2 regions of the Clostridium carnis genome follow, and region 1 is predicted to be linked to the other one. Evidence: a T-box and tRNA genes for the amino acid it is inferred to sense, from the RefSeq annotation. Region 1 holds a T-box; the other holds one or more tRNA genes.
What was found. A T-box is a leader RNA that pairs with one kind of tRNA and senses whether it is charged. The one in region 1 lies ahead of serS (serine--tRNA ligase), so its partner is inferred to be a tRNA-Ser.
Positions count from the first base shown of each region.

Region 2: it has a tRNA-Ser gene. The T-box ahead of serS (serine--tRNA ligase) is inferred to sense a tRNA for this amino acid. The anticodon was not compared.

Region 1 is NZ_BAAHYS010000001.1:1,323,148-1,327,841, forward strand. It holds gene ACYQ1T_RS06085 (Rossmann-like and DUF2520 domain-containing protein) at 1-780, opposite strand, end outside; gene serS (serine--tRNA ligase) at 1,038-2,318, opposite strand; T-box leader at 2,378-2,580, opposite strand; gene ACYQ1T_RS06095 (DUF1667 domain-containing protein) at 2,680-2,913, opposite strand; gene ACYQ1T_RS06100 (NAD(P)/FAD-dependent oxidoreductase) at 2,929-4,341, opposite strand; gene ACYQ1T_RS06105 (transcription repressor NadR) at 4,365-4,694, opposite strand, start outside.
Region 2 is NZ_BAAHYS010000001.1:1,475,285-1,479,978, reverse strand. It holds gene ACYQ1T_RS06930 (MFS transporter) at 1-925, opposite strand, end outside; gene ACYQ1T_RS06925 (thymidylate synthase) at 1,330-2,121, shown strand; gene ACYQ1T_RS06920 (dihydrofolate reductase) at 2,121-2,609, shown strand; RNA gene ffs (signal recognition particle sRNA large type) at 2,800-3,063, opposite strand; tRNA gene ACYQ1T_RS06910 (tRNA-Ser) at 3,067-3,156, opposite strand; gene lgt (prolipoprotein diacylglyceryl transferase) at 3,367-4,134, opposite strand; gene ACYQ1T_RS06900 (FMN-binding protein) at 4,268-4,615, opposite strand; gene ACYQ1T_RS06895 (flavocytochrome c) at 4,634-4,694, opposite strand, start outside.

The DNA.
Region 1 (4,694 bases):
ACTTAAAGATAACAATTTATATATCTCTAATTCCCGTTCATGCAAAAAAGAACAGTGTTTTTTTATAGTTTCTAAATCGCCTCTTTCTATTGGACCTGTTAAACTTTCTAATGCCCCTTTTTCCTTTATATTTTTAATATTAAACTCTATTAATGGATATAATGCTTCTATTGCTTCATTTTCATTAAACCCACACTGTTCTAATGTTTTTATACCATTATTAATAAGACCTAATACTAGGTTACTTACAATAACAGTAGAACTATGATATAAAGGCTTATTTTCTTTGTTTATAATTTTAACTTTGTTTCCTAAGGACATTATTTTATTTTCTATTTCTTTTAAGTACTTTTCATGTCCCTCAATAGTAATAAATGCTTTTTTTAGAGATTTATAAGAATTATGCTTGTCTGAAATTGCAAACATAGGATGAATAGAATACCCATAGGCACCATATTGATTTATATTTGAAAAGATATTTGAAGATAATGAGCCACTACAATGGCAAATTAATTTATTTTTAATAGACAGTTTATTTACTTCATTCCAAACCTCTTTGATTTTATCATCAGGCGTAGTAATGAATATAGCATCACTTTCACGTACTATATTTTCTAAACTTTTATATTGACTTGTATTTGTAAAAATTGAAGCTCTATAAGATGAGTCTTCACTTTTGCTATAGTATCCAGTTACTGAGATATTGTTTTCCTTTAAATATTTTCCTATGGAAAATCCCACTTTCCCAGCACCTATAAAACCTACATTTATAATTATCACCTCCTATACTAGAGTGTGATACTATTTAGTCTCATTCTTCCGATATGAGCTGTCTAATTAAAATTATCAAATATAAAATAATGGTGTAGTTTATTCTAATACTACCCAGATAAAGATTATCATATATTGTATATAATTTCAATTATTAACATGTATTATAGTTGTAAAGTTACATTTTATTTACATAATAAAATAAGTTAAAAGGACCAATATACCTTTATTAAAGTAATTATTCCTTTTAACTTATTTATTATTTATTATTTAGTTATTTTTTCACAGTTCATAAATCTTCTTAAAGCTTCTGGAATTTCTACTGTTCCATCTTCCTTTTGGTAATTTTCAAGTATAGCTGCAACTGTTCTACCTATAGCAACTCCTGATCCATTTAATGTATGAACAAATTGTGGCTTATCTTTTGGAGTTTCTTTGTATTTAATATTAGCTCTTCTAGCTTGGAAATCTTCAAAGTTTGAACAACTTGATATTTCAACATATCTATTGTAACTTGGCATCCATACTTCAATATCATATTTTAAAGCAGCAGTAAACCCTAAATCACCCTTACATATTCTAACTATTCTATATGGTAATCCTAATCCTTGTAATACTGACTCAGCATCTTTAACTAATTTATCTAACTCTTCATAACTTTGTTCTGGCTTACAGAACTTAACTAATTCAACTTTATTAAATTGATGTTGTCTAATAAGTCCTCTTGTATCTCTTCCTGCTGATCCAGCCTCTGCTCTAAAACAAGCTGAATAAGCTACATGTTTAACTGGAAGTTCTTCTCCTCTAAATGTTTCGTTCCTATACATATTAGTTACCGGAACCTCAGCTGTTGGTATTAAGAAATATCCATTGTTTTCAACCTTAAATGCATCTTCTTCGAACTTAGGTAATTGACCTGTACCAGTCATACTTTCTCTATTAACCATAAATGGAGGTAATACTTCTTCATATCCATTTTCAAAAGTATGCTTATCTAAGAAATAGTTTATTATAGCTCTTTCTAATCTAGCTCCTAAGCCTCTGTACATAGTAAATCTTGATCCTGTTGTCTTTCCTGCTCTTTCAAAATCAAGAATATTTAAATCTGTTCCTAAATCCCAGTGAGCTTTTGGTTCATATGCAAATTTAGTTGGTTCTCCCCATCTTTTAATTTCTACATTATCCTCATCAGTATCTCCTTCTGGAACTTGTGGATTTGGTATATTAGGCATTCTTAACATTATATATTCAAGTTTAGCATCTATTTCAGCAACTCTTACATCATCTTCTTTTATTTTATCACCAAGTTCTCTCATTTCTGCCATTATAGCTGTAACATCTTCACCGGCTTTTTTTAATTTTGGTATTTCAGCTGAAACTTGATTTCTTTTACTTTTTAAAGCTTCAACATCAACTAATATATTTCTTCTTTCTTCATCTAAAGCTATAATTTCATCTATAGTTGATTCCTTAAAATCCTCACCTCTATTTGCTAAAGCTTTTTTAATTTCATCTGGATTATTTCTAATTCTTTTTAAATCTAACATTTTTATATCTCCTCTCGCATAAAAGTTATTTTTGTAAATAAAAAAGAGCCTCTCTCCCAAAAAGGGACGAAAGACTCCGCGTTGCCACCCTAATTAATAGTATTATAAAAATACTATTCTCTTAAAAACTTTAACGGTTAAATCCGTACTGCTCATCACAGTCCCTCCAAGGTGGATTCATAATATTTTACTATCGATTTACACCAACCATCGACTCTCTTAAAGCAAATAATATTATTACTAGCCTTTTCATAGGTTTAATATTTTGTTTAAGATAAATATATTATAATTACTGCTATATGTCAATATTTTACTAGTTTTTTATTTATCCTTTTTTATATTATTTACTATTTTAAATTATTTATTCCTTATCTAAATCTCTTGTGCAAATAATATCTACCCCAGTATTTAAAACATTTCTACATATTATATCTCCAACATTTATAGGTACACTTGCATATAACCTACTTAAAACTTTAGATAATTCTATCCATAATGTTTTCTCTACAGGTTCACTACTTTTCGCAGGTACTACCTTATATCTTTCACTACCCTTAACACGAATTACAGATGTAAAAATATCCTTGTTATTCATATTCTCCTCCAAAATTTATACCTCTTCAAACTCTTTTATTCTTCCAGATATAATCCTAGAATTTTTAGAGTCATTAACTATATCTGTAGTCTTTTTATCTAGCTCCCTAGCTAGGATTTTTATTATTTTTTCATAACAATACGCTCCATGGCAACTACCAAATCCTGCTCCTGTTCTTCTTTTAACACCTTCAACCGTTCTTGCTCCTAAAGGTCTTCTAATACAATCAACAATTTCACCTTCTGATATATTATTACATACGCAAATTATTTTACCATATCTTTTATCTAAAGCTATTATTTCATTTAATTCCTTTTTATTAAGTTCTCTAAACTTATATACTTCTCTTCTCTTATCTAAAAAATTCTTTTTTAATGTACACTTTAAATTATTTGCTATTGTATCACAAATCATTTTAGCAATAGCAGGCGCAATTGTTATCTTGCCATAATGTGTTCCTGTAACTCTTATATATCCTCTATCAATTTCACTATCATCTATAAGCATAGAATCTTTATCATAGCTTTCTCTAAATAGATTGTTTATATTACTTTTATCTAAATTAATTAATAAATTATTAGCATAATTTAAATTATCATCTAAACTAGTTTTTTCTGTACTTTTTATTCCAATTAACGATCCAGTACTAGTTGTTGGAGTACTTAAAACAAATGTATCTTTATCAAAGGTTTCTATTACTATTTTATTTAATTTATTGTTATAGTTATCATCCACCAATAAATAACTCATATTTTTAAATTTATTTCTATCATTACAAACTTCTTTATCTTTTACAATCCCATTTTCCTGAATATAAATTTCATTTGGTATAGTATTTATAACAACCTTACATGAAAATTTATTCTTATTTGTTGTTACCCTAAACCCTTTAGTTAGATTTTGTATATTCATTACTTCTTCTTCTAATCTAAAAATTACCCCATTGTCTGAAGCTACTTCAGCATATGCAATTGCTAAATCATAAGGTGCAACAATTGCTACATTTTCAGAATACAAACCTTTTTTTATATTCATATTTATATTAGGCTCTATATCATATACATCCTTGTCATCAATAAGATATACTCCATCTATTCCTCTTCTTATTGCTCTTTCATACATTTCATTTAACTTTTTCACACCATTATCATCATTAACAACCCTAAGTGCACCTATCTTTTTAAAAGGAACTTTAAATTTTTCACAAGTTTCTTTTAATATATAGTTTCCTATATATTCAAGTCCAGCCATTACATTATCTGAAGTTTCTGATCCATCATATACAACTGATGTATTAACAAATGATATATCATCTGCAATATCATAATCCTTCTCTATAACTGCTATATTAAAATTATACTTAGATAGCTCATAAGCAACAGAGCAGCCTATTATTCCACCACCTAATATAAGAATATCATAATCCATTATTCTCAAATCCTCCTAAAAATTTATAGTGAAAAACCCTTTTCTTTTAACTCTAATTTTATACTTTCCATGTTCTCCTTAGAATCTACAGATATTGTATGAAGATGAATACCATTAGTAAGATTTGAAAGTGGACTAACTTCTTTAAATACTTTTTCAAATTTATTTAAATCATTAAGATTTTTTATCATTAAATTTCCTCTTATCTCTCCATACAAGGGATGTTCTATAATAACATCTTCTATAATCCCACCATACTTAACTACAATCTCTAATTCTTCTATAGTTTTTTCACTTGTGTGATTTACAGCTATAATTGCTTTTACTCTATTTACATCCTTATTGTATATATA
Region 2 (4,694 bases), 150 kb from region 1:
AACCATTTATTATAAAAAATATAATTATTGAAATTACACCTTTACTAAATCCAATTAAAATTATTGATATACTTATCAGTATAGAAATAAAAATCCATTCTTTATTTTTAAATACTTTCTCTACTCTTTCACTTATTAATGCACCTAATGATGAAAATACTCCATTTATCAAAAATATTAATGCTATATTTCCCTTAGAATACCCCATATTATAAAAGTATTGCTGACCATAAAAATATACTATGGCTGAAAAAGTATATATAGTTGAAAAGAATAACATTATCTTTAAAAGACTACTATTTCCTCTTAATATATCAATACATTCTTTAAAATGATTTATTATATTTATTTCTTCCCTCTTTTTAATTAAAGATGTCTCCTTAAAATTATAAGCTATTGCTAAAGCACATAATCCAACTAGAAAAGCAACTATATAACTTATAGAAAAGCTTATTTCAGACAACATACCACCTATAAAAACAGCTAATCCTTGTGCTACTTCAATAATTAAATTTAATCTACCATTAACTTTTAAATACTCATTTTCTTTATTAATCTCTTTTAAACTGTCATATATTAAAGCCTCTTCTGAGCCAGAATTTAAATTATATCCCCATGCAGATAATATAAAGCCTATTGCAAAACCAAAAAAAGAATTAGAAAATAACATAATTAAAGCTGAAATTAGAGAAGCTACTCTACCAAAGACAATTGCCTTTTTTCTTCCCAATAAGTCTGCTATTACTCCTGTTGGTACTTCTGAAATAAGTCCCGTAATATGAAATATACTTTCTAAAAAACCTATCTGTACTAAACTCATTCCTTTATGAGCTAAATAAAGTACCCATATTCCTGATGTAATATCAAAGGATGCAAAAAATCTATATAAATAATCTACCTTTATGTTTCTACTTATTTTGTTCATTTTATATTCACTCCAATACATATAATTTTACGTATAATAAAAGGACCCAATTAACTTAGGTCCTATTGGAGTTACCATTATTGCAGGCTAAGAAATACTAACTTGCAATTTCCTACTAAAAAAGGACATGGTAATCCAATTTCTTAAATATATTGCTGTTTTTGAAACTGAACTGCTATTTAAGAATAACTTCTTACTCTTACTTTTAGTAGAAAATATCATAGTAATTCTTCTCCTTTCTAAATATATAATTAAATAATACTATATTTTCCAATTCAAATCAATGCCATAATATTCTAAACTTATTTCACATTTTCTACCAACAATTTTATTTTTTTAATATAACAAATTCATCTAGTAATATAGTAAAATATATTTATCTTTATAATAAAGGAGGTTTAATAATGAGTCTTTATGATAAAAAATATTTATCTTTAGTTGAAGACATATTAGAAAATGGCTACTATGATAATAATAGAACAGGAATGCCTACATATAAATTGCCTCACCAAATAATGCAATTTAATCTCGAAAAAGAATTTCCTATACTAACAACTAAATTTGTAGCATTTAAAACTGCAGTTAAGGAAATGCTATGGATATACAAAGATCAATCAAATGATGTTACAAAACTTCAAGAGCAAAATGTTCACATTTGGGATGAATGGATTGACGAAAATAATACTATTGGTAGAGGATATGGATATCAAATAGCAAAATTCAATCAAGTTGATAAGCTTATAGATGCTTTAAAGAATAATCCTCAAGATAGAAGAATGTTAATGTCTATGTGGAATATTGAAGACCTTCCTCATATGACACTACAACCTTGTTGCTTTATGACTATGTGGGACGTTACAGATGGTAAACTTAATTGTATGTTAATTCAGCGCAGTGGTGACATACCACTTGGTGTACCATTTAATACTACACAATATGCAGTATTAGTTCATCTTATTGCCAAAGTTACAGGGCTTAAGCCTGGATTATTTACTCATGTAATAAATAATGCACATATTTATGAAAATCAAATAGAAGGAATGAAATTGCAACTAACTAGAGCTAATGACGCTTATACAGCTCCTAATCTTTGGATAAATCCTGAAATAACAAACTTCTACGATTTCACTCCTGATGATATAAAACTAGAAAATTATGAATATCATCCTTCAATAAAAATGGAGGTATCTGTTTAATGTTATCAGTTATAGTAGCTACGGCTAATAATAATATTATAGGTGGCGATAATAAACTTCTATGGCATATATCTGAAGATCTTAAAAGATTTAAAGAGATAACTTCAGGAAATACCATAATTATGGGAAGAAAGACCTTCGAGTCTCTTCCTGGTATCTTACCTAATAGAAAACATGTAGTTATTACAAGAGATAAAAATTTTAAAGTTAACTCTAATATGGTGGAAGTATGTTATAACTTGGATGAAGTTTTATCTAAATATAAAAACTCACCTAATGAAGCTTTTATAATTGGTGGTGGTCAAATATACAGAGAATTACTACCTCATGCTAATAAGCTTTATTTAACAAGAGTTTTTAAAGACTTCATTGGAGATACTAAATTTCCTAGTATTGATTTGAATGAATGGAATATTGATTTCAAGTCTGAAGAGAAAATTAACCCTAAAGATGGGCTAAAATATGATTTTATAAATTTAAGTAGATAAGAAAACGAGGGTAGCTCCTAACGGAACTGCCCTCGTTTTCTTGTCCTATTGTATGTTAATCCTATTGAAGAGTAACCTTATTTAATAATAAATTAAAACGGAATTATTATTCCCTTTTTTATTTTTATTATATCATATTATGCCTAAACATTAAAAAAGCCTTTCTTGCAGAGAAAGGTTTAAATAAAAACCGTGCACCTGGCTTTGGCAGTAATTTATAGGCGTTACCTATGCAGTTAGCTCTGGTAAGATTTATCCATGTCACACGCAGTAATCACTTATCGCTGCTTCCTTCCGGACCTGACGAGGTTCATGCACTTACGTCGCATGGGACCCGACCATCAACACCACTTACATAGGGCAGACCCTATAAACTAAAGCCTATGCCAGGAATTCAATCCTGCTATAGCGGATTGCAGGTTACAGGGCACCGCTGACTCCCCATCTAGCACGGCTATGGCGGAGAGAAGGGGATTTGAACCCCTGATAGAGTTGCCCCTATACACGCTTTCCAGGCGTGCTCCTTCGACCACTCGGACATCTCTCCATGCTCTTATTAATATTACTTATTAAAATATATGTTTTTAGAAACTACTATCTTAGTATATTCCATAAAAATTTTTTCATTCCTAAAACAAGTATATTTAAGATACTCACTTATAATAACATATATATTATCTAAATTCAATAAAATATTAATTTCAATGAAAAATCCATGATTATTAAGATTTTAATATCTTATTAATCACGGATTTTTCTATTTACTCTTTTTATATTTTGTAACATAAAATATTAATGCTATTCCACCTATTATACCCAATATACTAACTAATTGAGCTATTCTTAATCCAAAGAACATTAAACTATCAGTTCTTAACCCTTCTATAAAGAATCTTCCTACTGAGTATAATGCCATATAACTTCCTAAAATAACTCCATGTGCTAAATTCTTTTTCTTATATAAAATATATACTAATAAGGCACATACTAATACATTCCAAACTGACTCATATAAAAATGTTGGATGATAATATGTCCCTCCAATATACATTCCCTTCTGAATAAACTCTGGAAATTTACTAATAAATTCAGCTGATACAGGTCCACCATGTGCTTCTTGATTCATAAAGTTTCCCCATCTACCTATTCCTTGTGCTAGTATAACTCCTGGCATTATTATATCTACATATTCTAGGTAATCTATCTTTCTAACCTTTGCAAATATATATCCAGCTATAAGTGCTGCTATAACTCCCCCATGTATAGCAAGTCCACCTTCTCTTATATTTATTACATCCATAAAAGAATGATAGTTTTTATATTCAAAAGCTACATAATATAATCTCGCTCCTACAATAGACGCTGGAAAAACCCAAAGAAATGCATCTATTACAAGATCGTAATTTAGCTCTCTTCTCTTAGCAATTATATATGTTAATGCCATTGCAGCTATAACCCCTAATGAAATTATTATTCCATACCATCTTATTTCTAACCCCAAAAATTCAAATGCTATTGGACTCATTTTCTCATCTCCTTTTATTATTATGTTATGTTTCATTATACTACTATAAACTTGTATATATCAATTTAAAAATTTATTAATATAAAAATAGGTAGAGAATTTTAAAAATCTCTACCTATAATTTAAAAAATATTTATTTTTTAGCTGCTCCAGCTAATGCATTGTTGATTGCTTCTAAAGCACCCTTTGATGAGCTGCTTGCTCCACTTATAGCTTCAACGCCTTCTGTTCCTTGCTTCTTAATTACATCTGGGAACATACTTTCTTTAACTCCATCTACTAGAGTTTGCGTTTCATGATGTTCTACTAATTCTATATCTTTTATCTTTCCTTTTTCAACAGTAACTTCTACTTTTATAGTTCCTGCATTTCCTTTTCCTTCTCCAGTGTAAGTACCGTCAACATACTTTCCACCACCACAGCCAACTAATAAAGTTGCTGCAACTATTGTTGATGCTATTAAAGCTCCTAATTTTTTCATATATATATCCTCCAATTATTACTTCTTTATGAAGTTAGCAGCACTATTTCCTGCTGTTCTTCCATATGCTATTATATCT